One region of the Streptomyces sp. NPDC005799 genome, then DNA from elsewhere that is predicted to be linked to it. Evidence: riboswitches for the same ligand, from Rfam matches in the RefSeq annotation. Region 1 holds a riboswitch; each other region holds the start of a gene.

Region 1 (9,614 bases):
GGTTGCCGCGGGTCGCGGCGAGGGGGCCGCGCGGGATGCGCCGTACGCCGAGTCGGCGGAGTTCGGAGCGGACGCGGCGGGCCAGCGGTTCGGCGCCCAGGGCGTCGAGTTCGGCAAGGGCGACGAGCTTGTCCGCGGGGTGCGGGCTCTCGGCGACCGCGGCGGCGTGCTCGTAGGGGCAGCCCGCCTCCTGCCAGCGTGCGGCGGCCTCGCGCCAGTGGCCGCGGGCCTGGAGGGCGTACGGGTGGTCGCAGTCCGCCAGGTCGACCGGCTGCCCAACCCTGCTGAGCCAGTAGCCGAGTTCGGCCCGGTAGGGGATGCCGGCCAGGTCGCGGGCCTGCGCGTACACCGGGGCCACGGCCTCGATCAGGGCCGCGTCGTCGCCGCGCAGCCAGGCCGCCTCGGCCAGCGCGGCGGCGACCGGTCCGGTGCGCTGCAGTTCCCGGGTCCGTACGGCGATCTCCTGGGCCTCGGCGAGGAGTTCGGCGGCGCCCGGGTGGCCGCGACGGGTGCGGACGCGGGCCAGGACGGTCAGCGCGGGGCAACGGGCGGGCAGGAAGTCGTGGATGCCGAACTCGGCGTGCCGTTCGGCGTCCTCCCAGTCGGCGGCGGCCAGTCGCCGGATCGCCAGCTCGACGTGGAGGTAGGTGAGGAAGCCGAGGTGTTCGGCCCGGTCGGCGAGGTCCATGGCCGGGGGCAGATAGCGGTCCGCCTCGCTGTACTGGAGGCTGTCGAGCAGGGTCCAGATGATGTTGGCGTAGGAGCGGCAGGCGTGCTCGACCTCGCCGGCGGCCAGGGCGACCTCCAGGCTCTCCTCCAGCTGCTTGCGTCCGTCGGGGTCGCCGCCCCGCCAGCGGGCCGTCCCCAGGTTGTTCAGGGCGTGCGCGAGAATCGCCTGGTCCTCCGTCTTGCGGGCCAGGACGATGGCCCGCTCGGCGTGGTCGACGGCCTCCGGGTAGCGGTCGGACAGCATGCGCAGCTGGGCGATGTTGCTGACGGCGAGGGCCAGCAGCCGGTCGTCGCCCGCGTGCTCCAGGACGGTGACGGCCTCGCGGGCGGCGTCCTGCGCCTCGTCGGCGTCCCCGGCCCACCAGTGGATACGGGACAGCCAGCGCAGGTCGGCGCCGAGGGCGAGGATGTCGCCGAGCGAGCGGCGCAGCGCCACCGCCTCCCGTTGGGCGGTGACGGCGGCGGCCGAGTCGGCGATGGTGTAGCTCTCGATCGCGTAGCGTTCCAGCAGGTCGGCGAGGTCGGCCGGGCCGTGGCGCCGGCGCCGGCGCAGGACCAGCCGCAGCTGGGCGGCGGCCTCGCGGTGGGCGCCGGCGGAGGCCGCGTCGCGTGCCGCGTCGGGGCCGTAGCGGGCGATGGCGTCCTCGTCGCCGGCCTGGGCGGCGTGGTGCACGATCCGGGCGGCGTCGGATCCGGGGCGGGCGACCAGGGCCGCGAGGACGGTGCGGTTGAGGTCGATACGGCGGGCGGTGGGCACGGAGTCGGCGACCGCGCGGCGGATCAGCTCGTGGCGGAACGCCACCCGTTCCGGTGTCACCGCGAGCAGCCCGCGCTGCTCGGCCTCGGCGAGTACGGTCACCCCGTCGGCCAACAGGGCGTCCACCAGGGGCCGTTCGACCGCCGAGGGGACCACGGCGAGCTGCTCCAGCGCGTCCACGGTGGCGGCGTCCAGGCCCCGCATCCGGGCGAGCACGGCGTCCACGACCGTCGGCGGCACGCCTCCGGTGCCGCCCGCCGCGACGACCTCGGCGACGAAGAAGGGGTTTCCGGAGGTCACCTCGTACACCTGGGCCGCGTCCAGCTCGGCGGTCGCGCTGAGCGTGCGGACCGCGTCGAGGGACAGCCGGGCCAGGGGCAGCCGGTGCACCCGGGGCGCGCGGGAGACCTGCCCGAGGAGATGGCGCAGGGGGTGGCCGCGGCCCAGCTCGTCGTCGCGGTAGGTGAGGACGAGCAGCGCGGGGAGCCGTTCCATGCGCCGGACCAGGAAGCGCAGGGCGTCCAGGGACGCCTCGTCGGCCCAGTGCACGTCCTCGACGACCAGTACGGCGGGATGCGGAGTCACGGCAAGCTCGGCGCGCAGGGCCTCGTAGACGCGGGGACGATCGCCGCCCTCGGTGACGGCGCGGGCCAGCTCGGCACCGACGCTGCCGACGAGGTCACGGAACGGGCCAAGGGGTCGGCGGGTGGCGAGGTCGTCGCACTGGCCGACCAGGACCCGCGCCTCCTCGGGCAACCGTTCCGGAAGTGCTCTGACCAGGCTGGACTTGCCGATGCCGGCCTCGCCGAAGACGAGCGCCACCGAGCCGGCACCGTCCGCCGCCTGACATGCGGCCTCGGCCAGCCGCGTCAGCTCGGCCTCACGCTCGAGGATCCCCCGGTCCACCCGGTCGATTCTGCCACCGACCGCCGATGACGGTACGACTCTCGGGCGGGGGCGGGCCGACAGGCGGGGCGGGCCGACAGGCGGGGCGGGTCCATGGACGGGGGCGGCCCGATGGGCGGGGCGGGCCGATAGGCGGGGCGGCCCGACGGACGGGGACGGGCCCACGCACGGCGGCGGCCCGACGGACGGGGACGGGCCCACGCACGGCGGCGGCCCGACGGCCGGGGACGGGCCCACGCACGGCGGCGGCCCGACGGACGGGGCGGCCCGATGGGCGGGCCGGGGCCGTGGTGGCAAGGTGTCAGCATGTCCTGCGGGCGGCAGGGGGCCGTATCCCCGACGCGGACGCGGCGGCGGTCATTCCACCGCGCCCTCGTCGCCACCGGCTTGTGGCTACGACACGGCGGCCGTCGCGCCACCGTTTCGGCGTCGCCGTGCGGTCCATGCGGACGCGACGCGAGGAGAAGCCCCCGGTCCGACCGGCGGGCCGCCACCGCCCGACCCGGACAGGCGTGCGGGGCCATCCTGGAGTCCTGGGAGTCGGCACACGGAGCGAGGCGTGGCATGGCGTACGACGAAGCGTTGGCCGAGCGGATTCGGCGGTATCTAGGAGCCGATCCGGACATCACTGAGAAGCGGATGTTCGGGGGGCTCGCGTTTCTGCTGCGGGGGAACATGGCGGTGAGCGCGAGTGGCGCCGGGGGGCTGATGGTCCGTGTCGGGCCGGAGGCCACGGACGCGGCGCTGACCCGACCGGGAGCGCGGCTGCTCGACATGACGGGGCGGCCGATGCGCGGCTGGATCGTCGTCGACCCGTCCGCGCTGACGGACGACCGGGTCCTGGGCGCATGGATCGACGAGGGGTACGCCTTCGCCGCGGGGTTGCCGCCCAAGTGAGCCGTTCCTACGAGCGGCGGCCGGGCCTGCCCCGCCTGCCGGGCTTGGAGCCGCCCGCGCGGGGAGCGCGGCCCGGCTGCTTGGCGGGGGCCGGTTTGCGGCGGCCGGAGGACTTCTGCTGCTCCTCCCGCCTCGGCTGCTCCTCCCGCCTGGGCTTCTCCTCCCGGCTCGACTGTTTCTCCTCCGGCTGCTGTTTGCGGCCGCGGGAGCTGTTGACCGTGCGGCCGCGCACGATCCCGATGAAGTCCTCGACCAGGTCGCTGGTCGCTTCCTCGGGCCAGGACAGGGCGACACCGGACTGGGGGGCGTCGACGACCGGGCGGTAGGTGAGGTCCCTACGGTGGTGCAGACGGGCGAGGGACTGGGGGACGACGAGCAGGCCGACGCCCGCCGCGACCAGCTCCACGGCGTCCTCGGTGGTGGCGGGACGCTCGAAGGCGGGTTCACCGGGAGGAGCGTCCCAGTCGAAGACGTCGTCGAGGGGGTGGAAGAGCACCTCGTCGGCCAGATCGGCGAGCGTCACCTCGTCGGCCGCCGTGATCACATGGTCCTTGGGGACCACGACCACCGTCGTCTCGGTGTAGAGCGGGATCGCGCTGAAGAACCCACGGTCGACCGGCAGCCGTACCAGGCCCGCGTCCGCCTGGCCCGCGCGCAGCACCTCGGGCGCCTCGGCGGCCGGTACGGCGATGAGGTGCAAGGGGATCCCGGGCAGCCGCTCGTTCCAGATCCGCACCCACTTGGCGGGCGTCGTCCCCGGGACGTACGCGAGCCGGAACGTGGGGGATGTCTCCGAGCCTGTCACCTGGCCAGGTTACCGGCCGTGGTCGAGGGCCCCGTACCCGGTCGATACCCTGGACCCCATGAAGTCGCACCAGACCGCCCAGACGATGAAGCCCGCGACCGCGGCGAAGAAGCTGGGTGTGTACCTCGAGGCCACCCCCGCCGAGTTCCGTGAGGGTGTCGTCTCGCGCGCCCAGCTCGACCAGCTCCAGGCCGAGCCGCCCGAGTGGCTGCGCGAGCTGCGGGCCAAGGGGCCGCATCCCCGTCCGGTGGTCGCGGCGAAGCTGGGTGTCTCCATCGCGGGGCTGGCGCGCGGCGGGGTGACCGAGCCGCTGACCACCGAGCAGATCGAGGCGCTGAAGCAGGAGCAGCCGGAGTGGCTGGTGAAGGAGCGGGCCACGCAGGCGGAGGTCCGCAAGGAGACGGCGCGGATCAAGAAGCGCGACGCCGAGCGGGCGGTCCGGGAAGACGGTCCGCGGTCCTGAGGCGCCCGCCGTCGCGACGGTCGGTCACGCTCCCGATCCGCTGTGTGCACGGAACCGGCATCTGACGGCTCGTCACGACGAAGGTCACAAAAGCGTATCGGACATTCTGCCCTTCAACCTTCACACCAGCCGCACAAGTTGGCTAGCGTGGGTCCAGGCCACTCGAGTTCCTCCGGCGAACCCCGTCGGGACGCGTGGCCTCCGCCGAGTCCGGTGTCGAACCGGAGCCGGGGACCCAACCGAATCATGGGGTGAATCGGCCCAACCGCCCGCACGGGCAAGGGTCGTAGGGCATGCCTTCCGGATACGACCGCCCGAACCCGACAGCTAACTCGGTAGGCGGAGTACGGAAGGAGTACGGCTCCCATGGCGCCGGATCGACCATCGCGCACGGGCGGCTCCGGCCTCCCCGGGATGCGCAGCTCCACCCTCGCCGCGGCGGCCCTCACCTCGGTGGCCATGCTCTCGCAGAGCGCCGACGCCGTGCCCCTCGCCGGGGAGGACGCCCCCAGTCGGGAGGCCGTCCGGGACCGGGTGAGCAGCCTCTACGACCGGGCCGAGTCCGACACCGGCCAGTGGAACTTCACCCGGCCGACGGTGACCGGCTCGCGAGGACGCGGCGCACCGGCGGGCGGCGGCAGGCGCTCGGACCCCGATCTGGACAACGTGACCCGGCAGTGGTTCGACGCGGCGCGCGCTTCGCTGGGGCCGACGATCCCGGCGATCCTGCCGGCCGACCGCATGCCCGCCCAGCGCACCTCCTCCCCCCGCCCGGCCCCGTCGCTGCCCGCGCGCTCCCCGGAGGCACGGACCGGCTTCGAGCTGGAGGCACCCGGCCGGCCCGTGGCCGAGCTGCCGGCGGGCGGACCGCTCCGTCCGGTCGCCGAGCTGACCGCGGGTGGCGGCACGGCCGCGCTGCCCGCCGTACCGGCGCAGCGGCAGGAGTCCGCCATGGCGGCGGGCGCGACGGGCGGCGAGCCGCGGCAGGCGTCGCTGCGCACGTCCAAGGAGCAGAGCCAGCGCAAGATCGCCGCGGCGAGTGAGCTGCTGTACCGGTACACGGCCCGGCAGACGTCCCTACCCCAGGCGGCGGTCATGTCGCCGACGCCCATGCCGGAGCAGACGGCCGTGATGCCCTCGCCGGCCATGACACCGCAGTCGACCGTCATGTCGCCGACGGCCACGGGGCCACAGGCGACCCTCATGTCCCCGGCGGCCACGACATCCCAGACGGGCGTCATGCCCTCGATGACCATGGCACCGCAGGCCGCCATGCCCTCGATGACCATGGCCGCACCGCAGTCGGCGCTCGCGACTCCTGCGCCGCAGGCGGCTCCGGCGCCCTGGTCGGATCAGGCGAGCCGTGCGACGGAGGAGGCCTGGCGGCTGCAGCAGCCGTCCGTGCTCGACACGGGCGTGCCGGCCAGCGAACCGTGGAGCCTGCAGCAGCCGGCCGTCCCCGACGTGGGTCCGTCCATCACCGACACGGGGGCGCAGCAGCAGCTGACCGCCCTGGACACCGGCACGCAGTGGAGCTTCCAGCAGCCCACCGTCGAGGCGGTCCCGCAGCAGCCGTCCGTCATGGACACCGGTGCGTGGAGCCTGCCCGCCGCGGTCGACTCGAGCCTGCCCGTGTCGGACCAGTGGCGTCGGCTCCAGGAGCCGTCGGTCCTCGACACCGGGGTGCCCGAGGCGCCCGCCGAGCCGCCGGTCGGCACCAAGGCGGACCGGGCCGTGTCCTTCGCCCGGGCGCAGATCGGCAGGCCGTGTCTGTGGGGCGCGGTCGGACCGGAGTCGTACGACAACGCCGGGCTAGCCCAGGCCGCCTGGCGTGCCGCCGGGGTCGCGCTGCCGCGGTCCACGCACGAGCAGGCGAGCACCGGCACGGTGGTCCCGCTCGCCGAGAGCCGTCCCGGTGACCTGATCTTCTTCAACGACAACTTCAGCCATGTCGGCCTCTACACCGGCAACGGTCTGATGATCCACGCCCCCGGACCGGGCGCGGTGATCCGCGAGGAGTCGGTCCACTACGCCGGCGAGGCCGCGATCCGCATAGCGGTGCGCCCCGCGTAGCAGCACACGCTCCACCGAAGAGGCCGTCCACGAACCGTGGGCGGCCTCTTCGGCGTTCGGCGGTCACCGTGTCGCGCACGAGATGGACAGGGTCGGTGAATTCGGCCTTCCCCGGGCAGCCGCTGCGGCTGGACCCCAACACGGCCCGGACCGTGGAGACCTCGGTCCATGTCGCCCTCAACTGGTCGGTGTGCTGAAGTACTTGGAGGACTCGACCCCGACCATTCCCGGGATGACCCATGTCGCGGCCGCCATCCCCGACGCGCAACCGCGACGACACCGGTTACATGCGGGCGTGTGCAGCCGGAGTACGAGCTGAAGCTGCCTCGCTGGTGAAGGATGGCGGCATGAGTGATCAGTACGAGGGGCGGCTGGCCGGGAAGACCGTCGTCGTCACCGGGGCCGCGGGCGGCCAGGGCGAAGCCGAGGTGGAGGCGCTGACCCGGGCCGGTGCCCGGGTGGTGGCCACGGACGTGCGGCCGCAGGGTGACGTGCGGCGGCTGGACGTCAGCAGGGAGAGCGACTGGGCCGCGCTGGCCGCGGAGTTGAAGGAGTCGTACGGCGAGATCCACGGCCTGGTGAACAACGCGGGTGTCATCCGGCGCGAACGGCTCGGTGAGGTGCGGCCGGAGGACTTCGCGCAGGTCCAGGCCGTCAACACCACCGGACCGCTGCTCGGGATCCAGCACCTCGCGCCGCTGATGCCACCGGGCTCCTCGATCGTCAACGTCGGTTCGTCCGCCGCGCTCACCGGCTACTACCCGGTGGCGTACACCGCCAGCAAGTGGGCGTTGCGGGGGCTGTCGAAGATCGCGGCGACCGAGCTGGGGCCGAAGGGCATCCGCGTCAACACCGTGCATCCCGGGTACATCGAGACGCCGATGACCGCCGCCGCCACCCCGGCGTTCCGTGCGGCGACCATCGGGGAGACACCGCTGGGCCGCAGTGGCACGGTGGACGACATCGCGCCGCTGGTGGTGTTCCTGCTCTCCGACGAATCGTCCTTCATCACCGGGGCCGAGATCCCGGTGGACGGGGGGCTGACCGCGCACGGCGGCGTCAAGTCCATCTCGGACGCGATGCGGGCGGCGAATCCGCCGGGAGGCGCGGGAGGAGCCTGAACTCCTCGGGCCCGTGCGGGCCGCCGGTCCCCCGCTCCGGCGGCCCGCACGGGCTCCGGGCCTCGGAGAGCACCGGCTGTCCCCCACCGAACCGCCGGGTCTCCCCGCCGCGGCCGCTGGTGCGCCGTTGTGCTGGAGTACATCCGTGAACGTCCTTGTTGCTCCGTTGCAGTCTGAGGCAGGCTGGACGTCGCCGGTATGGGTACAACTGCGTACGCGGCGCACGAGCGGAGTGGGAACGTGGCACAGGTGTTGGTCGGGGCGCAGGAACGCATGCTGTCGGTGGCGGTCGCGGCACTGCACGAACGGGAGCCCGAGCGGCTGTGGCCGATGCTCGCGGACGCCCTGCCCGGCCTGTGCGGCGGTGAGAGTCTGATCTACAAGCTGGACGACTGGAACGAGTCCGGGGGCACGGTCGGCATGCCGTCCGCCGTCGCCGCCGAGTTCGCGGTGCTCGGGGACGAGGCCGTGGGCCTGCTGCGGGAGGGCTACCCCTTCGCGTCCCTGTACTCCTCCGGCCCGGACCGCACCCCGCTGACCGCGCGCCGGGCGGCGGGGCGGGCCTGGTCGTCGAGCCCCACCGCGGAGCTGATCGGCGACCTCATGGCCGCCGACCACGTCCTGGCGATCCCGCTGCCCGGAACGACGACCCCGGTCACCGGGTGCATGGTCTACCGCTCCGGTACGGACTTCACCGACGACCATCTCCGGCTGGCGGCCCAGCTCCAGCCCCTGCTGGCCGCCGTGGAACAGCAGCGGCAACTCCTGGAACGCCACCGGCGTTCGACCGACCCCTCAGCGGCCCCGGACTGCGGGCTGACGCCCCGTGAGACGGCGGTCCTGGTGCTGCTGGCGGACGCGCTGACCGCGGCCGCGATCGGCCGGCGGCTCGGCATATCGGATCGCACGGTGCACAAGCACGTCGAGAAGATCTACCGCAAACTGGGCACACGCGACCGCATCAGTACGGTGCTGCGGGCCCAGCGCCTGGGCTTGGTGCCCACGCCCTCCGCGCCACGGGACACGAACGCCTGGAGCCAGTCATGAGGCCGAACCGCTCCATCCCCTCCGCGACGGTCATCCCCGTCCTGATCTACCCCGACGTGCGGGCCGCCGTCGCCTGGCTCGGCGAGGCCTTCGGGTTCACCGAGCGGGTACGCATCGGCGAGGACCACCGCTCCCAACTCGCCTTCGGCGACGGGGCGGTGATCATCGGGGACGTCCGGCACGACCGCCGTCCACCGCGTCCCGGCGAGGTCACGCACTCGGTGACGGTCCGGGTGGAGGACGCCCGGGCGCACTGCGAGCGGGCCCGTGCGCACGGCGCCCGGATCCTCATGGAGCCGACCGACTTCGAGTACGGCGAGCGCCAGTACTCGGCCGAGGACCCGGCCGGCCACCACTGGACGTTCTCCCAGACGCTGGCGGACGTGGCCCCGGAGGAGTGGGGCGGCACGTCGGTGTCCTGAGCGGGGCGCTCAGCCCGTGGGGTCGGGCTGGCGGCGGCGTGTCCGCATCGCCTCGTCCTTGAGCGCCCACGTGTCCGCCACGGGGCCCAGGTGTCCGAGCTTGTCCGGGTTGACGACCCCACGGATCGTCTGGATCCGTCCGCCGAGGATGTCCAGCGCCAAGGTGCTCACGACCCTGCCGTCCCGGTCGCGGAAGAGCGCGCCCGGCTGGCCGTTCACCAGGTGTGGCTCGGCCACGACCCCTGTGGCGACGCACATCGAGACGAACGAGGCGATCAAGCGGGCCACGTTCTCCGGGCCGCGGACGGCGTTGGCCAGCGCGGGCGCCTTGCCGCCGCCGTCACCGACCAGCTGGACGTCGGCGGCGAGCAGGTCCCGCAGTCCGTCGACGTCG
Region 2 (9,614 bases), on a different contig from region 1:
CCGGGCACCTGTTCGCGGCCTTCGTCTATCTGCTGTTCGCGGTCGGCGCCAAGTAGACCGCGGTCAGTCGAGCAGCCGCTCCCGCAGCCGCTCGCGGATCTCCGGTGTCACCCCGAGACCCTGCTCCAGATAGGTCTCGACGCCGCCCCACGTCTCCTCGATGGTCTCGAAGGCCGCCTCCAGGTATTCGACGCGCGCCTCGAACAGGGGGCTGAGCAGCTCCATGACCTCGGGGGAGTAGCCGGCGCCGGAGGAGCTGCTGCGCCGCACCTTGTAGCGGCGGTGCTTGGCGTTGGACTCCAGGTAGTCGGCGGCGATCGCCTCCCGCTCGACGCCCAGCGCGAGCAAGGTCACGGCTATGGACAGGCCCGCGCGGTCCTTGCCCGCCGCGCAGTGCATCAGCACGGGCACGCTGTCCTCGGCGAGCGAACGCAGCACACGCGCGTGCTCGGCGGTGCGCTCCCGGATGATCGTGCGGTAGGAGACGATCATGCGGTTGGCCGCCTTGCCGTCGCCCAGGATCTCCCGCAGCTGGTCGATCTCACCGTCCCGGACCATCTTCCAGAACCCGGAGCCGTCCGCCGGATCCGTCAGCGGCAGGTTCACATTGCGCACGCCCGGCAGCTCGACGTCCGGGCCCTCCAGCTTCTGGTCCGCCGCGTTGCGGAAGTCGAAGATCGTGTGCAGTCCCAGCGACGAGAGGAACGCGGTGTCCTCCTCCGTGGCGTGCGCGAGATGGCCGCTGCGGAACAGCACTCCGTGCCGCACCCGCCGACCGTCCGCCGTCGGAAGCCCGCCGACGTCGCGGAAGTTGCGCACGGCGGTCAGCTCGGGCTCGGTCGACGGGACCTGCTGCGTCACGGGGCCTCCTCGGGGTCGGCCCCGCCGGCGCGGCTCGACGACGGGCACCTCCTCGACGATACGACATGGGTTCCCCAGGCAATGAGTTGTCCACAGGCGTTGCCGCCGAGGCCCGCTGACGTTGATGATGTTGCCGCTTGATCGGACCTGTTCGAACGTGTGAGGGCTTGATGCTGGAGATCTCCGACAACGGCCGTACCTGGCTCCTGACCGGTCCGGCCAGCGGGTACGCCGTCCATCTGACCGAGGACGACGAGCTGCTGCACCTGCACTGGGGCCCGCGGATCGCGCTCGCGGACGCCGAGGCGCTCGCCGTTCGCCCGCTGCCGGTCTACCGGCCCTTCGAGTCGCCGCTGGACGGCCGCGAGGAGTACCCGGTCGAAGGCGGCCCCCGGTTCGCGCGGCCCGCCCTGTCCGTGCGCACCGAGGAGCGGCGCGGCACCGAGTGGCGTTTCGAGACGCACGAGGCGGAGGGCGACCATCTGCGGCTGCGCTTCCGCGACGGCGGGCTCGTCATCACGCTGCACTACCGCATGCGGCACGACGTCGTGGAACGCTGGGTGAGCCTCGACAACGAGGGACCGGCGCCCCTGGAGCTGCTGCGCGCCGACGCCGCCACCTGGACGCTGCCCGACCGCGAGGACTGGCGGCTGTCCCAGCTGCACGGCCGCTGGGCCGCCGAGTCCCTGCTGACCGCCGCGCCGCTCACCCATGGCGAGAAGGTCATCGGCAGCCGCCGCGGCCACACCGGGCACCAGCACCTGCCCTGGGTCGCCCTCGACACCGACGCCACCGAGGAGCGCGGCGAGGTCTACGGCTGCGCGCTCGGCTGGTCCGGTTCCTGGCGGATCGCGGTGGCGCAGCTCCCGGACGCGCGGGTGCAGATCACCGGCGGCGCCGGGTACGACGACTCCGGGCTGCTGCTCCTGGGCGCGGGGGAGTCGTACACCACCCCCGTCTTCGCCGGACTGTGGAGCGACGGCGGCTTCGGCGGCGCGAGCCGCGCCTGGCACGCCTACCAGCGCGCGTACGTCATCCCGGACGCGGACCGGGACCGGCCGGTGCTGTTCAACTCCTGGGAGGCCACGGAGTTCGACATCTCCGAGGAGCAGCAGGGGGCGCTCGCCCGCCGGGCCGCCGCCATCGGCGTCGAGCTGTTCGTCGTCGACGACGGCTGGTTCGGCAAGCGCACCAGCGACCGTGCCGGGCTCGGCGACTGGACGCCCAACCCCGACCGCTTCCCCAAGGGCCTGGCGCCGCTCGCCGACTACGTGCACGCCCTCGGCATGCAGTTCGGCATCTGGGTCGAGCCCGAGATGGTCAACCCGGACAGCGACCTCTACCGCGCCCACCCCGACTGGGTGCAGTTCCAGCCGGGCCGCAGGCGCACGGAGTTCCGCAACCAGCTCGTACTGAACCTGGCCCGCGAGGACGTCCAGGAGTACCTCTGGCAGCAGCTCGACACGCTCCTGTCCAGCGCCCCTGTCGACTACGTCAAGTGGGACTTCAACCGCTGCTTCACCGACGCCGGCTGGCCCGGCGACCCCTACCCGCAGCGCCTGTGGGTCGACCACGTCCGCGCGCTGTACGCGCTGCTGGACCGGCTGCGGGCGGCCCACCCGGACGTCGTCTTCGAGTCCTGCTCGGGCGGTGGCGGCCGGATCGACCTCGGCATCATGAGCCGTACCGACCAGGTGTGGACCTCCGACAACACCGACCCGCTCGACCGGCTCGCCATCCAGCACGGCTTCAGCCAGATCCACCCCGCGCGCGTGATGGCCGCCTGGGTCACCGACAGCCCCAACACCCAGCTCAACGACCGGGCCAGCTCCCTGCGCTTCCGGTTCGTCAGCGCCATGGCGGGTGTGCTGGGAGTCGGCGGAGACCTCACCCAGTGGACCGAGGAGGAGCTCGCCGAAGCCGGTGACTGGGTGAGCCTCTACAAGGAGATCCGGCCCCTGGTGCAGCACGGCGACCTCCACCGCCTGCGGCCCCCGACGGGCGGGCTCAGCGCCGTGCAGTACGTGCGCGGGGACGAGTCGGTCGTCCTGGCCTGGCTCCAGGCACAGAGTTACGGCGAGCCCGTACCGGCACTGCGGCTGAGCGGACTCGACCCGACAGCCTCCTACGAATGCCCTGAAACGGGCGAAATTCACCGTGGGGCCGTACTGCTGCATCACGGGCTGGACACCGGGCTGCGCGGCGACCTCGATGCGAAAGTCATCCGGCTCCGTCGTATCTGAGCCTTCTGTCCGAATTGGTGTCTTCATTCCAACTCGCTCTGGAATGGGGAATGCTGGAGCACCGTCACGTGAGGAGCGTCATATCCGTGACGGTGCGTGGCCCGTCATGTTCACGTAATTCATAAGGGTTTCAAGGGGCTTTGGACAAAGGGATGGAACTGTAATTCACGGAGGGTGACCGTGAATTCCCGCAGTCGATCAACAGAAACGCATGCACAGGGAACCGCGGCTTGTCCCTTTGCGTCCTGGTCGCTTACGTTCGCCACCCATCCGGACGGACGCCCAATCCTGCCGCCGCCCGGAGCCCGCACAACTCACCCGTGAACGGCAGGAGCGGGGGACCCACAGGTACGACGCCTGTTCCGGTCTCCGGAACGGCTAGGGGTAAAGCCGCGCCGAAAAGCGCGGCCGGGCATCTCCAGCCCGCACCCGACAGCTCACCTCGCAGGCGACGGAGAGGAATTCGCCATGCCCGCGAAGGGTAAGCACCGCCGCCCGAAGCCCAAGCGCTTCACTCGCTCCATCGCCGTCGCCGGAACCGGCGGCGCCGCTCTCGCCCTCCCCCTCATAGGGGCCACCGGAGCCCACGCGGCCACCGCTCAGTCGGCTTCCCAGTCGGTTTCCGAAAAGTCCGTCCAGTCGCTTCCGGCCGCCGAGAAGAAGGCGACCGAGAAGAAGGCGAACGCCAACAACACGGGTGTGCGCACGTATTCGGTCCGGGCCGGTGACTACCTCGCGAAGATCGCCGACGAGCAGCGCGTCCGGGGCGGCTGGCACAAGCTGTACGCGGACAACCGCCAGGCCGTCGGCGACGACCCGTCGCTGATCCACCCGGGCCTCAAGCTCACCCTGGGCGGCAAGGCGACGACCGGCGCCACCAAGTCCTCCACTCCCGCTGCTTCTTCCCCCTCCTCGTCGAGCGCTTCCTCCTCGTCAAAGGCGTCGAAGTCGACGAAGGCCATCCAGACCGCCGAGTCGACCAGCACCGGCTTCACCCTCCCGGTGTCCGGCGGCACCATCGGCACCGGCTACCACGTCGCCGGCAGCATGTGGTCCAGCGGCTACCACACCGGCGTCGACTTCGTCGTCCCGACCGGAACCCCGGTCAAGGCCGTGGGCGCGGGCACCGTCGTCACCGCCGGATGGGGCGGCGCGTACGGCAACCAGGTCGTCATCAAGCTCGCCGACGGCCACTACGCGCAGTACGGGCACCTCTCCCAGATCTCCGTCTCGGTCGGCCAGAGCGTGAGCGCGGGCCAGCAGCTGGGTCTCTCCGGTGCGACCGGCAACGTGACCGGCCCGCACCTGCACTTCGAGATCCGCACCACGCCGGACTACGGCTCCGACGTGGACCCGGTCGCCTACCTCCGTTCCAAGGGCGTCGCCGTCGGCTGACCCCCCGCCGACCGCGCGCCCGACATGCTGCCGAAGGCCGGACCCCGATCCCCGGGTCCGGCCTTCGGTGTTGCAGAGATTTCGCCGTCCGGCGATCGACTCCTCAACGTCGGTGATCCGAGAGTTATTCCTGCCTTGGCCAACCCTTTGGACGTGGCTTATCTCACCGACCGTCAACCCTTTCTTACGGTCGCGTAGGTCACATTCGAAGGTGAATCATGGCCGCCGTGGCAGACGATTCGAAAAGTGACAGCAGAGACAGCAGGGCAGTGATCGGGTCGTACGTCGCGGTGGGGGACAGCTTCACCGAGGGCGTCGGCGATCCCGGCCCCGACGGAGCCATGGTCGGCTGGGCGGACCGGTTCGCCGTGCTCCTCGCGGACCGGCGGCCCGAGGGCGACTTCGCCTACGCCAACCTCGCCGTGCGCGGCAAACTGCTCGACCAGATCGTGGCGGACCAGGTCCCACAGGCCGAGGAACTCGCCCCGGACCTGGTCTCCTTCTGCGCCGGCGGCAACGACATCATCCGGCCCGGCACCGACCCGGACGAGGTCGCCGAGCGCTTCGAGCGCGCGGTCGCCCGGCTCACCGGCGCCGCCGGCACCGTCATGGTGACGACCGGCTTCGACACCCGTGGCGTGCCCGTGCTCAAGCATCTGCGCGGCAAGATCGCCACCTACAACGGACATGTCCGGGCCATCGCCGACCGGTACGGCTGTCCCGTGCTCGACCTGTGGTCCCTCAAGACCGTGCAGGACCGCAGGGCCTGGGACGACGACCGGCTGCACCTCTCGCCCGAGGGTCACACGCGCGTGGCGCTGCGCGCGGGTCAGGTCCTCGGCCTGGACGTCCCGGCCGACCCGGACCAGCCCTGGCCGCCGCTGCCGCCGCGCGGCACCCTCGAGGTGCGGCGGGACGACGTGCACTGGGCGCGCGAGTACCTGGTGCCGTGGATCGGGCGCCGGCTGCGCGGGGAGTCCTCGGGCGACCATGTGACGGCCAAGGGCGCGCTGTCGCCGGACGACATCAAGATGCGGATCGCCCCGGTGGCCTGAGAGCGACGCGTGCGGGAGCTCACCGCTCCGGCGCGGTCAACGCCTCCCGCTCCAGGCCCAGTTCACGGGCCAGCGCCTCGTCCACCCATTCCTGGGCGCGGGCCCGTGACACCGCGCCCGGGTAGGACGTCAGCTGTACGGCGAGCCCGTCCAGCAGCGCCGTCAGCCGCAGGGCCGTGCCCAACGGGTCGGGGCAGCGGAACTCGCCCGCGGCCACGCCCTCGGCGATGACCTCGGCCAGCGCCGCCTTCCACCGCCGGTCGAGGTCACGGGTGACCTCCTGCAGCACGGGTTCGCGCAGGGCGGCCGCCCAGCCCTCGATCCACAGCCGCCAGCCCTTGGCCTGCCCGGTCGGCGCGTACCAGCGCACGGCCGAGCGCAGCCGCCGCAGCGCCGTGGTGCGCCGGCCGAGCAGCTTGCGCAGATGCGCCAGGTCGTCCTCGGCCGCGTGGGTGAACGCGGCGGCCACCAGCTTCTCCTTGGTCGAGAAGTGATACAGCACCAGCGCGTTGCTCACGCCGAGCGCCGAGGCCACGTCGGCGATCCTGACCGCCGCCACGCCCCGCGCCTCGATCTGCTCGATGGCCGCCCGCAGCAACTCCTCACGCCGCTCCGCCACGCTCAACCGCACTCTCGCCACGCGGTCACCCTATTCCGTCGCCGCTGATGGCGCGGGGTCGGGCCGCTGTCCGACCAGTTCAACCGGGTACAGCTCGGTCCGCGCGACCGCCGCGTCGCGCTCGTCGGCCAGGGCGGCGCGCCGCTCGTCCGCCATGAAGGCGTCGAAACCGGCCGGCGAGTCGAACTCGATCAGCTGGATCTCGTCCGGACGCCCCTCGGCGCCGTCGGCGCGGGCCCGCTGCAGCACCCGCCCGCCGTGCTCGCCCAGCAGCGCCAGCACCTTGTCCTCGTAACCGCCCAGGGCCTCGCCGGCACCTGGCCGGGCCCACAGCAGACAACACAGTCGAACCGTCACGCCGCCCGACCCTATCCGGCCCCCAGCACGCCGTGCGCGTCCAGAGCGTGCGCCCCACCGGGGTGCACCAGCAGGGGAGTGACCTCCAGTTCGGCCAGTTCCGGATGCGCCGCCGCCGCCCGCGCCACGGCCAGATGCACGGCGCGCCGCCCCCGTCCGGCGAGGGCGCCCTTCGTCAGCCAGTAGCCCCACTTCTCCGGGTTGTCGGAGGCGCCCACGACGCCCACGGAAGCCGGGTCGAACAGGGCGTCCGGCAGGGCGCTCACGCCCCGTCCGTCACCGGCCGGTCGGCTGTGTCACCGATACCACCCGAACCGCTCCGCGATCACCGGCAGCCGGTCGGCGACGATCGCGTGGGCCGCCGCGCGCGGGGTCGTCCCGTCCGCCTCCGCGCGGGCCAGCATCTGCTCCACCAGGGCTCGCATCGAGCGCCGGGTGTGGGCGAACGCCTCGTCCGCGTCGGCGCCGATGTCCCCGAACAGGGTCCACCACCACCAGGCGTTCGTCCCGGAGTTGACGACCACGTCCGGCAGCACGGTCACCCCGCGCGCGGCGAGCAGTTCCTCCGCCTCGGGCAGCACCGGCATGTTGGCCGCCTCGACGATCCAGCGGGCGGTGATCCGCTCCTGCTCGGCGGCGCCGATCGCGTACGACACGGCCGCGGGCACCAGCACCTCCGCGTCGGCGGACAGCCAGGCGTCGCCGGGCAGTTCACGGTCCTCGGGGCGCAGGGCGGCGCGGTCGACGGTGCCGTAGGCGTCCCGCGCGGCCAGCAGCGTCTCCACGTCCAGGCCCGCCGGGTTGACCATCGTGCCCTTGATGTCGGCGACGGCGACGACGGTCAGCCCCGCGCGCGTGAGGAAGCGCGCCGTCGCCCCGCCCATGGTGCCCAGGCCCTGCACCGCGACCCGAGTGCCCGCGTACGGCACACCGGCCCGGTCCAGGGCCGTCAGCGCCGACTCGGCGACCCCGCAGCCGCCGGCCAGTTCGTCCAGCCCGATGCCGTCCACGTCGACCGCGAACGCGTCCGCGAGCCGTCGCCGGGCCGTCGCCTCGTCGTCCAGCAGCGGGTACACGGCCTGGATGGAGGAGACCAGCCCCGCCTCGGCCGCCGCCCGGTCCACCAGGTCCTGGGTGAGACCGAGGTCCTCACCGGTGGTCCAGAAGCTCTCGATGTACGGCCTCATGGCGCGCAGATAGCGCACCAGCAGCCCGTACGCCCCCGGATCCTGGGGATCGCAGTCGATACCGCCCTTGGCTCCGCCCAGCGGGATGTAGCGGCCCTCCGGGTTGTAGTGCAGCGCCTCCTTCATGGTCATCCCGCGCGCGAGCCCGGCGACCTCCTCAAGGGTGCAGCCCGCGCGCATGCGCAGCCCGCCGCTGGCGACGCCGCGCACCAGCCGGTCGACGACGAGGAACCCCTGGCGGCCGGTGAGGTGGTCGGTCCAGGTGAGCGACATCAGGGGGGCGGTCATGCGGTCTCCTCGACGGGGGTGATCAGGGATGGGGCGGACGGGGACAGGGAGGGGCGGCGTGCACGCCACCGGGACGCTCGGCCGCGCTGCCGCCCCCCTCCCGCGGCAGCGCGGTCACCGCTCGTCACAGGTTGCGCGAGATGACGAGCCGCATGATGTCGGACGTGCCCTCCTCGATCTCCTCCAGCCTGGCGTCGCGTATCCACTGCTCGACGGGGAACTCGCGCGAGTAGCCCCAGCCGCCCAGCGTCTGCACGGCCGCCCAGGTGCAGTAGGCGGCGGTCTCGGAAGGCCGTCAGCTTCGCCGTCGCCGCCTCGGCGGTCGCTCCCGGACCGGCGTCCAGCCGGCGCGCGGCCCGCCAGGTCATCAGCCAGGCCCGCTCCACGCGCGTGCGCATGTCCGCGAGCCGGAAGGCGACCGCCTGGTGCTCGATGATCGGCCTGCCGAACTGTCGCCGCTCACGCGCGTAGTCGCGCGCGTACTCGTACGCGGCCCGTGCCACGCCCGTAGCGGCCGCCCCCAGCACCGTGCCGAAGGAGACACCGTTGGTTTCCCCGCGCAGCAGGAACGCGGACACGTCCCGGGAGCGCAGCGACGGGTCGGTCTTGGCGAACACCACATACAGCTCGGCCTCGCCCGCGTTGGAGATCCACGCCTTGTGGCCGTCGATCCGGTAACCGTCCTCGGTGCGGCGGGCCGTGGTGATGATCGAGGCGGCGTCGGAGCCCGCGCCCGGCGCGGTGGTCGCCAGGGCGGTCATCGGCGTGTCGGGGCCGGTGAGCGGGGTCGGCCAGGCGCGCCTCTGCTCCTCGGCGCCCAGTTCCAGGACCGGGTCGGCGAAGAGGCCGTTCGAGCAGAGCAGATTGCCGATGCCCAGGTCGCCGACGCACAGCTCCTCCTGGACCAGGACCTGCGTGACCACGTCGGTGAAGCCGCCCCCGCCGTACTCCTCGGGAAGCATGAAGCCGGTGATCCCCACCTTGGCGGCCTTGCGCCACAGGTCCCACGGCGTCTCGACGTCCGCCTCGTCGACGGCACGCGCGCGAGGGTGTATCTCCTCGCGGGCGAACGCGCGGGTGAGGTCCACGATGTCGTACTGCTCCGGACTGAGCGGGACGAGCTCAGTAAGCAGGTCGGACACGGTGCCTCCAGCGGGCCGCCGGGAAAACTACTGAATCGCGGGTCAGTATCGGGAGCGGTCGGGTCCCGTGTCAACGGGGCCGCCGTCCAGTCCGGGACCGGCGGGGAAGGGTTCGTTTCTTTGGGTTTTCTTTGGAAAGCGTCCGGCAGGAACGGGACGATCCCCGTGTTGTCCGAGGGGGCGACCATAATGGAATGCCTCACCGACTCCACCTGGAGGTACCGTGTCCGGTTTCCGTTCCCTGAGCTCCGGGCTCCGCGCGCTGCAGCCCGCGGCCTTCGGCGCGGACCCGAGCGGTGAGCGCATGGCGCGCATCCGCAGATCGCCCCACTTCAAGGACGGCGTCTTCCAGAATCCCGGAGGCACCACCCGGACCCGGCCCTCCGGCTCGACGATGGACTTCGCGAAGGTCTTCTTCGACAAGGAGCAGCGGCCCCGGCGCGCCCCCAAGGGAAACATCCCGGTGC
Region 3 (9,614 bases), on a different contig from region 1:
ACATCGCTCGGGACGCAGGGAGTTACCCATGGAGCTTCAGCGGAGTGATGGGCCTGGCCGAACGCTGCCTCGACCCGTCGGAGGCGAGCAGGCTCGACGGCCTGCTGGCGGTACCGGACGAGCACGAGGACGCGTCGCCGGGAGCGGGCGGGTACTGGGCGGAGGCGTTCCAGCGCCTGGTCACGACGTTGCGCCTGCGTGCGGCGATGGCTCAGGAGCTGGGGGCGGGGGCGGCCTAGGGATTCCCGCGACCGGCCGGGCGTCAGAGGGCGAGGTCCTTCGGGCCGGCGAGGGGTCTGGGGGCAGGGCCCCCAGGTCCGCGCGCTCCCACGCACCGGTACCGCACCGGGGCTCAGGCTCCGGCCGGCTGCCTGACGTTGGCCCGGACCCAGTCCACGATCGACTGCGTCGTCGCCCCGGGCGTGAAGATCTCCGCGACGCCCTTCTCCTTCAGCGGGGCGATGTCCGCCTCGGGGATGATCCCGCCGCCGAAGACCAGGATGTCCTCCGCGTCCCGCTCCTTGAGCAGGTCGATCACGGCGGCGAAGAGCGTGTTGTGCGCACCGGAGAGGATGGACAGCCCGATCGCGTCGGCGTCCTCCTGGATCGCGGTGTCGACAATCTGTTCGGGCGTCTGGTGGAGCCCGGTGTAGATGACCTCCATACCGGCGTCGCGCAGCGCCCGCGCGATCACCTTGGCCCCTCGATCGTGGCCGTCGAGCCCCGGCTTGGCCACCACCACGCGGATCGGACCGGCTGCCACACCCATCACTGCCTCCATGAAGCGACTGCATTCATTCCTACCGACGAGTACAGGGGTACCCGAATCGGCCCGGAAAGTGAACGAACGTTATCGACAGCATCCCGCAACCGGCAGTTTCGCGGTGCGGACCGAGGGGGAAATCACACGGTGGGACACGTTCACCGCGCACCGTTCCGGCGGGAACAGGCGCAACGGGAGCCGCAACGAGGTCGCCGCACCACCGCGCCGCAGGCCGCGCGTCGTGGCGGTGAGGCGTTTCGGCGTCGGCTGGAAGGGCACGCGGGGCGCAGCAGCGACCCCACGCATCCCTCAGTCGCGCCGTCGACCGTCTTCGTCGAGGCTATCCACGAGGGCACACGGGGGACACAGGCGTCCTCCAGTGTGCCGACAGGAGGTCGGCCATGACGGTCACCAAGGCGGTGCAGCCCTTTCTCCCGTTCTGCCAGCGACTGCTCCCGAGCAGGCTGGCGGGGCTCTCCCTGGCCCTGCTGAAGGCCACCGCCCTGGAACTCGCGATCCTCGCGGGCCACCTCCTGCTCTATCCCTCCGGCATCACCCCGGAACGCCGGACACCGGCCGCGCTTCCCTCCCCCGACGGCACGGCCAAGCTGCCGACCGAGGCGAAGCCCCCGGTCGTCCTGCTGCACGGCTTCATCGACAACCGCTCGGTGTTCCTGCTGCTGCGGCGCAGCCTCATCCAGCACGGCCGGCAGCAGATCGAGTCGCTGAACTACTCGCCGCTGACCTGCGACATACGCACCGCGGCGGAGCTGCTGGGCCGCCACATAGAGGAGATCTGCGAGCGCACCGGCAGCAGCCAGGTCGACGTCGTGGGGCACAGCCTCGGCGGGCTGATCGCGCGGTACTACGTGCAGCGGCTCGGCGGGGACCTGCGTGTGCGCACCCTCGTCACGCTCGGCACCCCGCATTCCGGCACCCGGGTGGCGCCGCTGGCCAACGCGCACCCGATCGTGCGCCAGATGCGCCCCGGCTCGGAGCTGCTCGAGGAGCTCAGCCGGCCCGCGCCCGGGTGCCGTACGCACTTCGTGAGCTTCTGGAGCGACCTCGACCATCTGATGGACCCGCTGGAGAGCGCCTGCATCGACCATCCCGACCTGCTCGTGGAGAACGTACGGGTGAGCGGGATCGGCCATCTGGCGCTGCCCGTGCACCCCGCCGTCGCGACGGGGATACGCCAGGCCCTCGACGCCGCGGGGTCCGGCGCCGCGGCCGCTGCCTCCACCGGCGGTCTGACGGTGGCGTGAGACCCCCGAACAGCCGATCCACGGCCGCCGGAAAACCGTTTCACACCGACCGGGCATCGAACACTCTTCGAACACAAGGCCAAACCCGCGCCCGCACTCCCCCGAAAGACGGCCGAATGCCCGTTTCCTGCGCGCCCGAAACCAGTTGAAGATTGTCGCGCCCGCATACCGCCGGGTACAGTCACCGCACTGCTCTGGCAGCCCCTGTTGTCGAGGCGAAAGAGAAGTTGGTGAACGACCGTCACCCGTCGGGGACCATGACCACCCCGGCTCCGGCTTCCGACGCCGCCGCGGCGCACTACGCGTCGTACGGCACCGAGGAGGCCCAGTACGGCGACTTCACCACGTACGGCGGCTACGACGCCAACGGCTTTCAGACCGGCGCGCACACCACCACGACCTTCGCCGCCGACCCCCTCTTCGGCAGCCTCCCCGACGACGCCACCGGCCCCTACGACAGCACCCAGTGGGCGACGGGCCACCACCAGACCTCGCACTACGACGCCTACGCGGCCCAGCACCACGCCGCCTATGACACCGGCGTGTACGACACGGCCGCCTGGACCGGCGAGCACCAGCATCTCTCGGTGATCCCGCCACAGGCCACCGGCCACGATGTCTCCGGGCAGTGGGACGCGAGCGCCTGGCTCCAGCCCGACCAGTCCGGTGGCGCGGCCGACCAGACCCAGCACTGGGAATGGGGCACGCGGACCTTCGACACGGGCGCGTACGACGCGACGCAGTGGAACTCCGACGCCCCGGTCGATCAAGGCGAACCGTTCGACCAGCAGGCGACCGCCCTCTTCGAACAGGTCGAGGACGGCTCCTACGAGGAACCCGCCGAGGACGAGGGCGAGTTGACCGCCACGGGTGAGCTGCCCGCGGTGACGCCCCTGCTCGACGACCAGGAAGAGGTCACCCCCGCACCGGCCTCACGCGCCGCCGCCCGCAACGCGGCGCGCTCCCGCCGCCGTACGCCCGCCAGGCGCTCCGCGCTGCTGACCATCGCCGTGCCCTCGGCGTGTGTGATGGGGGTCGCGGGGATCGCCGCCGCGTCGGTCGGCACCTTCTCCAGCGACGACACCTCGGCCACCGCCTCCGACGCGCAGGCCGTGAAGCCGGCCGTCGCCAACAACAAGCTGGACGCGCAGCTGCGGACTCTGTCCGCGGGCGCCGACGACTTCGCCGACCGGGCCAGCCGGACGCAGGAGCGCATCGACCTCAAGGCGCAGCAGGAGGCCGAGAAGAAGAAGGCGGCCGCGGAGGCGGCCCGCAAGGAGCGGCTGCGCCCCAAGTACGTCCTGCCGGTCACCCAGAAGGGGCTCAGCGCCTACTTCGGCCAGGCCGGCGTCAACTGGATGTCGGTGCACACCGGCATCGACTTCCCCGTCTCCTACGGCACCACGGTGATGGCCGCGACCGACGGCACCGTGCGCACGCAGTGGAACAGCGCCTACGGCAACATGTTGATCGTGACCGCGAAGGACGGCACGGAGACGTGGTACTGCCACCTCTCCAGCTACCGCGTCGCCTCCGGTACGACGGTGAAGGCCGGCCAGCCGATCGCGTACTCCGGGAACTCGGGCAACTCGACCGGCCCGCACCTGCACTTCGAGGTGCGCCCGGGCGGCGGAGCGCCGATAGACCCCCTGCCGTGGCTGCGCAGCCACGGACTGAACCCGACGTAGACAGCCCAACTCTGCGGTGAGCCCCCGCCCTTGGGGTGAACTCAAGGGGCGGAGGCTCAGTCCGTCACAGCTTCTCGACCGGCGCGTACCGCAGCAGCAGCCGCTTCGGCTTGGCGTCGCCGAAGTCGATCGTCGCCTCCGCGTTGCCGCCCGTGCCCTTCACGGCCACGACCGTGCCGAGCCCGAACTGGTCGTGGGTGACCCGGTCGCCGACCGCCAGCGACACCACCGGCTTCTCGGAGGTCCGGCTGGTGGCGAACCCGGGCACCCCCGACGCCGACGAGCGCGAGCGGGAGGACGACAGGGAGGCCGCGACGCCGGACGCCGGTCCCGAGGAGACGGGAGACGTGGCGCCCGTCCGCTTCCAGTCGACGTGCTGCGCCGGAATCTCCTCCAGGAAGCGGGAGGGCGGGTTGTACGACGGCTGCCCCCAGGCGCTGCGCAGCGCGGAGCGGGTCAGATACAGCCGTTCACGCGCGCGCGTGATGCCGACATAGGCGAGCCGCCGCTCCTCCTCCAGCTCCTTGGTCTGGCCGAGCGCACGCATGTGCGGGAAGACGCCGTCCTCCATGCCGGTGAGGAAGACCACCGGGAACTCCAGGCCCTTGGCGGTGTGCAGGGTCATCAGGGTGATGACCCCGGAGCCGTCCTCCTCCTCGTCGGGGATCTGGTCGGAGTCGGCGACCAGCGCGACCCGCTCCAGGAAGTCGGCGAGCCCCGGGGACTCCTCGCCCTCACCGGACTCCTGCTCGAACTCCAGGGCCACGGCCGCGAGTTCCTGGAGGTTCTCGATACGGGTCTCGTCCTGCGGGTCGGTGGAGGCCTGCAACTCGGCGAGGTAGCCGGTGCGTTCGAGCACCGCCTCCAGGACGGTCGCCGGGCCCGCACCGGACTCGACGACCGTACGGAGGTCCTCCATCAGCGTGTTGAACTTCTTGACCGCGTTGGCGGAGCGCGCGGCCATGCCGTACGCCTCGTCGACGCGGCGCAGCGCCTGCGGGAAGCTGATCTTCTCGCGCTGCGAGAGGGCGTCGATCATCGCCTCGGCGCGCTCGCCGATGCCGCGCTTGGGGACGTTCAGGATGCGGCGCAGCGGCACCGAGTCCTCGGGGTTGGCCAGCACGCGCAGATAGGCCAGGACGTCCCGGACCTCCTTGCGCTCGTAGAAGCGGACGCCGCCGACGACCTTGTAGGGCAGGCCGACGCGGATGAAGACCTCTTCGAAGACACGGGACTGGGCGTTCGTCCGGTAGAAGACGGCGACGTCCCCGGCCCTCGCGTCGCCCGCGTCGGTGAGACGGTCTATCTCGTCGGCGACGAACTGGGCCTCGTCGTGCTCGGTGTCGGCGACATAGCCCGTGATGCGCGCGCCCGCGCCGGCGTTGGTCCACAGGTTCTTGGGGCGGCGGGACTCATTGCGCTCGATGACCGCGTTGGCCGCGGACAGGATCGTCTGGGTGGAGCGGTAGTTCTGCTCCAACAGGATCGTCGTCGCGTCCGGGTAGTCCTCCTCGAACTGGAGGATGTTGCGGATCGTCGCCCCGCGGAAGGCGTAGATCGACTGATCCGCGTCACCCACCACGCACAACTCGGCGGGCGGGACGTCGTACTCGTTCGGCGGGACGTCGACGGGGTGCTCGCTGGTCCCCACCAGCTCGCGCACGAGCGCGTACTGGGCGTGGTTGGTGTCCTGGTACTCGTCGACCAGGACGTGCCGGAAACGGCGGCGGTAGTGCTCGGCGACGTCCGGGAAGGCGCGGAGCAGGTTGACCGTCGTCATGATCAGGTCGTCGAAGTCGAGGGCGTTCGCCTCGCGCAGCCGTGACTGGTAGAGGGCGTAGGCCTGGGCGAGGGTCTTCTCGAAGCCGTCGGTTGCCTGGGCGGCGAAGTCCTCCTCGTCGATCAGCTCGTTCTTCAGGTTGGAGATCTTGGCGCTGAAGGACTTCGGCGGGTAGCGCTTGGGGTCGAGGTCCAGGTCGCGGCAGACCAGGGCCATCAGGCGCTTGGAGTCGGCGGCGTCGTAGATCGAGAAGGAGGAGGTGAAGCCGAGCTTCTTGCTCTCCCTGCGCAGGATGCGCACGCACGCGCTGTGGAAGGTCATCACCCACATCGCGTTCGCGCGCGGGCCGACGAGCTGCTCGACCCGCTCCTTCATCTCACCGGCGGCCTTGTTGGTGAAGGTGATCGCCAGGACCTGGCCCGGGTGCACGTTCCGCTCGGCCAGGAGGTAGGCGATGCGGTGGGTGAGGACACGGGTCTTGCCGGAGCCGGCGCCGGCCACGATGAGCAGGGGGGCGCCATGGTGCACGACGGCCGCGCGCTGGTTCTCGTTCAGCCCGTCCAGCAGTGCCGCCGGGTCGATCGCCGGACGGGGGGCGCCGTCGCGGTAGTAGGCGTCCCGGTCCGGCGGCACGTCGAACTTCCCGCCGAACAGGTCGTCCGGAACGGGCTCCGGTGCCTGATCGTCCTCGGGCGGCGGCGGGGGTTCCTCCGCGTGCCCGCGAGGGGCCTGGAGGTCCGCCAGGAAGCTGTCGTCAAAGAGGCTGCTCATCGCTCTCCGAGTCTAGGGCGCCCCACTGACAGCCCGCCGCCGCCCTGAGAACATCGCCCGATCCGATACCCCGCACACGCTCCGTGGCGCGCCATCACCGCACGTGGCCGGGCGGGCGGGGCCGGTCGAAGGTCACGGAAATGTATCGGACAAATCGAACATCAACCTTCACACGGGCCACACGAGTTGGCTACCGTTCGGACGGGCCGTACGACCCCCACCGGCGAACCTCGCCGGGCCGTGCGGCCTCCGCCGAGTCCGGGGCGCCGCCGCGCAGCCGGAGCCGGGGACCCACGAGGACCTTGGGGTGAATCGGCCGACCCCCTTCCGGGGCCCCGGCCGTAGGGCAACCCTTCCGAACCACCCGCCCGAACCCGACAGCTAACCCGGTAGGCGGACGATGGAAGGAGTCGCCGGTCTTGGCGTCGCACCGCAAGACGCGTCCCGCCGTTACGCGCGTAGCAGGCATACGCACCCCCGCTCTCGCCACGGCCGCTCTCACCTCCGTGGCCCTGCTCTCCCAGTCGGCCAACGCCGCCCCCTCGGCCGACGGCGGCCCGAGCCTCGAGGAAGTCGAGAAGAAGGTCGACGACCTGTACCGCCAGGCGGAGTCGGCCACCGAGAAGTACAACGCGGCCACGGAGAAGACGACCAAGCAGCGCAGACGGGTCGACTCCCTGCTCAACGACGTCGCCAAGCGCGCCCAGAAGCTCAACGAGGAGCGCGACCGGCTCGGTTCCTTCGCCGCCGCCCAGTACCGGACGGGTGCCGCCGCGCCCGACACGGCGACCTTCCTGCTCGCCGACTCCCCGCAGGACTACTTCGACCAGACGCAGCTGATGGGCCGGCTGACCGCCCGCCAGAAGAGCGAGGTCGACGACTACTTCACCGAGCAGTCCGCGACGATGCGGAAGCGCGAGGAGGCCTCCCGGAGCCTTGAGACGCTCAGCACGTCGCAGAACGATCTGCAGACCGCCAAGGCCACGGTGCAGAAGAAGCTCTCCGACGCGCGCGAGCTGCTGTCGAAGCTGACGGCCGAGGAGAAGGCGCGGCTCGCGGCGATCGAGGAGAAGCAGCAGCAGGAGGCCGCGCGCAAGGCCGCGGAGCTGGCACAGCAGCAGGCGGCGGCGCGCAAGGCCCAGGAGGAGACCGCGTCCCAGGACGGCACCTCCCCCTCGGACACCGGCACGACGGACACCACGGACTCCTCCTACGCCGCCAAGGCCGCGAAGGCGCTCGCGTTCGCCCGCGCGCAGATAGGCAAGCCGTACGTCTGGGGCGCCACCGGTCCCGGCTCCTACGACTGCTCCGGCCTCACCCAGGCCGCCTGGAAAGCCGCGGGCGTGGACCTCCCGCGCACCACCTACGACCAGGTGAACGCGGGCACCACCGTCTCCCTCGCCGACGCCCAGCCCGGCGACCTGATCTTCTTCTACGACGACATCAGCCACGTCGGCGTCTACATCGGCAACGGCATGATGATCCACGCCCCCAAGCCGGGCGCGTACGTCCGCGAGGAGTCCATCTACTACGCCGGCGAGTCAATCATCCACAGCGTGGTACGCCCGGCGTGAGGCGGTGAGCCGGGGCGCGCGGACGGTCTCGTGCGCCCCGAATGAGGCCGCCGGGCGCACGACGCACTTGGCACGCCACCGGCGGTGGAATGCGGGCGCGTGACAGTCCTGAGCGCCCGCCGACCGAGCGCCCGGCAGGCGTGCGAGGCCGCTTCGCGCGCCGACGCACGGCCGTGGGGTGCGGGCCGCGCAAAACACCTTGGCGCAGCCCCCAGACGTGCTGCAGCGTGCGGCATCGCTTCGCACGCCACCGGGCGGTGGGATGCGCGGCGCGCGAAGGTCTCCGAGCGCCCGCCGACCCAGCGCGTGACAGGCGTGCAGGGCCACTTCGGGCGCCGCCCGGCGGTGGGATGCGCGGCGCGCGAAGGTCTCCGAGCGCCCGCCGGCCCAGCGACCGGCAGGCGTGCGAGGCCCCTTCACGCGCCGGCGCACGGCCGTGGGGTGCGGGGCGCGCAAACTGTTGCGATAGGCGTGGGGTGTCGTTCGTGTGCCGTGGTGCACAACCGCACCTCGGCGCGTAGGCATCGGTCCGCGCCCCTCCCCTGCTCCGCGCGCCCGCGCGTATTTCCCTCCGCCCGCGCGCGTGCCTTCTCGGACTCCGGGCCGGGCTCCCTACCATCGGCCGCATGCCCGGCAGCAGCAGCCCCGTGCCCGACCGCTCCGCTCTCCTCGTGTGGTGGGCGCAGCGGCCGCCCGCGGCCGGGGCCGCCGTCATGGCGACCGGGATCCTGTCGGTCGGGCTTCAGCTGACGGGACACGAGACGGTGTCGCGGATCGCCCTCGTGCTGACCTGCGTGGGGTGGCTGGGCCTGGCGGCGGACTTCGCCGCGCGGCTGCTGTGGGACCGGGAGAGATGGCTGGCGGAGGCCGGGACGCCCGGGTCGCTCGCCGCCGTCGCGGCGACCACCGTGCTCGGCACCCGCTTCGCGGTCCTGGGATGGCAGACCCTCGCGGAGGCTCTGCTCGCGCTGGCGGCCGTACTGTGGCCGGTGCTGCTCGTGGACGTCGTACGGCACTGGCGCAGGCGCATGCCCGGCGCGGTGTTCCTGTGCTGCGTGGCCACCCAGGGGCTCGCCGTGCTCGGCGCCGTGCTCGCGGCCGCGGAGTCGACGGCGTGGCTCGCGCACACCGCGCTCGTGCTGTTCTGGCTCGGGCTCGTCCTCTACGGTCTCGCCTTCGTCCGGTTCGAGCTGCGGCAGGTCGTGGAGGGCGCCGGCGACCAGTGGGTCGCGGGTGGCGCGCTCTCCATCTCGGCGCTGGCCGGCGCGAGCCTCGTGGCCGCGGACAGCCCGCCCCTGTATCTGTGGAGCGGCGACGACCGCGGTGTCCTGCGCACCGTCACCTTCGCACTGCTCGCGCTGGACGCGGCCTGGTACGCCGTACTGCTCGTCGCGGAGGTGATGCGGCCGCGGCCCGCCTACGACGTGCGCCGCTGGGCGACCGTGTTCCCGATGGGGATGACGGCGACGGCCGTCCTGTCGGTCGCCGCCGCCCTGCACGTGCCGTGGCTCAAGGGGCCGGGGCAGGTGTTGCTGTGGATCGCGGTGGCGGCGTGGCTGGCGGTCGCCGCTCAGGCCCTCGCCGCCGCCCTCGCAGGCTTCAGGTCCACAGCACCGCGATGAAGATGTTCGCCGTGGTGAGCGCGCCGACCAGCCCGAACAGGCTCTTGTCCACCTTCTCCTCGTCCCGCTTCACATAGACCAGGCCGAGGATGACGACCAGCAGCGCCAGCTTGACGCCGATCTTGATGTTGTTGACGTGATGGTCGTCGGC

The links. A riboswitch is a leader RNA that binds a small molecule or an ion and turns the genes downstream of it on or off. The one in region 1 is predicted to bind cyclic di-AMP.
Region 2: linked by a shared signal. The riboswitch ahead of ABZ453_RS24970 (LysM peptidoglycan-binding domain-containing M23 family metallopeptidase) and the one ahead of ABZ453_RS03785 (NlpC/P60 family protein) in region 1 are both predicted to bind cyclic di-AMP.
Region 3: linked by a shared signal. The riboswitch ahead of ABZ453_RS18770 (NlpC/P60 family protein) and the one ahead of ABZ453_RS03785 (NlpC/P60 family protein) in region 1 are both predicted to bind cyclic di-AMP.

Annotation. Positions count from the first base shown of each region.
Region 1 covers NZ_JBEXXQ010000003.1:19,757-29,370, forward strand. Annotated here, with positions in the region: gene ABZ453_RS03765 (AAA family ATPase) at 1-2,392, opposite strand, end outside; gene ABZ453_RS03770 (TfoX/Sxy family protein) at 2,957-3,289, shown strand; gene ABZ453_RS03775 (LysR family substrate-binding domain-containing protein) at 3,297-4,094, opposite strand; gene ABZ453_RS03780 (DUF5997 family protein) at 4,153-4,557, shown strand; cyclic di-AMP (ydaO/yuaA leader) riboswitch at 4,750-4,915, shown strand; gene ABZ453_RS03785 (NlpC/P60 family protein) at 4,924-6,630, shown strand; gene ABZ453_RS03790 (SDR family oxidoreductase) at 6,978-7,751, shown strand; gene ABZ453_RS03795 (LuxR C-terminal-related transcriptional regulator) at 8,025-8,798, shown strand; gene ABZ453_RS03800 (VOC family protein) at 8,795-9,220, shown strand; gene ABZ453_RS03805 (RNA polymerase sigma-70 factor) at 9,230-9,614, opposite strand, start outside.
Region 2 covers NZ_JBEXXQ010000026.1:28,699-38,312, forward strand. Annotated here, with positions in the region: gene ABZ453_RS24955 (DUF6126 family protein) at 1-56, shown strand, start outside; gene ABZ453_RS24960 (tyrosine-protein phosphatase) at 64-861, opposite strand; gene ABZ453_RS24965 (alpha-galactosidase) at 1,032-3,104, shown strand; cyclic di-AMP (ydaO/yuaA leader) riboswitch at 3,410-3,568, shown strand; gene ABZ453_RS24970 (LysM peptidoglycan-binding domain-containing M23 family metallopeptidase) at 3,573-4,499, shown strand; gene ABZ453_RS24975 (SGNH/GDSL hydrolase family protein) at 4,769-5,554, shown strand; gene ABZ453_RS24980 (TetR family transcriptional regulator C-terminal domain-containing protein) at 5,574-6,194, opposite strand; gene ABZ453_RS24985 (DUF1330 domain-containing protein) at 6,204-6,530, opposite strand; gene ABZ453_RS24990 (hypothetical protein) at 6,542-6,796, opposite strand; gene ABZ453_RS24995 (Glu/Leu/Phe/Val dehydrogenase dimerization domain-containing protein) at 6,827-8,005, opposite strand; gene ABZ453_RS25000 (acyl-CoA dehydrogenase family protein) at 8,130-8,261, opposite strand; partial or broken gene ABZ453_RS25005 (acyl-CoA dehydrogenase family protein) at 8,353-9,147, opposite strand; gene ABZ453_RS25010 (MBL fold metallo-hydrolase) at 9,371-9,614, shown strand, end outside.
Region 3 covers NZ_JBEXXQ010000017.1:102,678-112,291, forward strand. Annotated here, with positions in the region: gene ABZ453_RS18745 (DUF5691 domain-containing protein) at 1-239, shown strand, start outside; gene ABZ453_RS18750 (cobalamin B12-binding domain-containing protein) at 353-769, opposite strand; gene ABZ453_RS18755 (alpha/beta fold hydrolase) at 1,165-2,028, shown strand; gene ABZ453_RS18760 (M23 family metallopeptidase) at 2,259-3,716, shown strand; gene pcrA (DNA helicase PcrA) at 3,781-6,267, opposite strand; cyclic di-AMP (ydaO/yuaA leader) riboswitch at 6,508-6,679, shown strand; gene ABZ453_RS18770 (NlpC/P60 family protein) at 6,687-7,841, shown strand; gene ABZ453_RS18775 (tellurite resistance/C4-dicarboxylate transporter family protein) at 8,468-9,463, shown strand; gene ABZ453_RS18780 (hypothetical protein) at 9,441-9,614, opposite strand, start outside.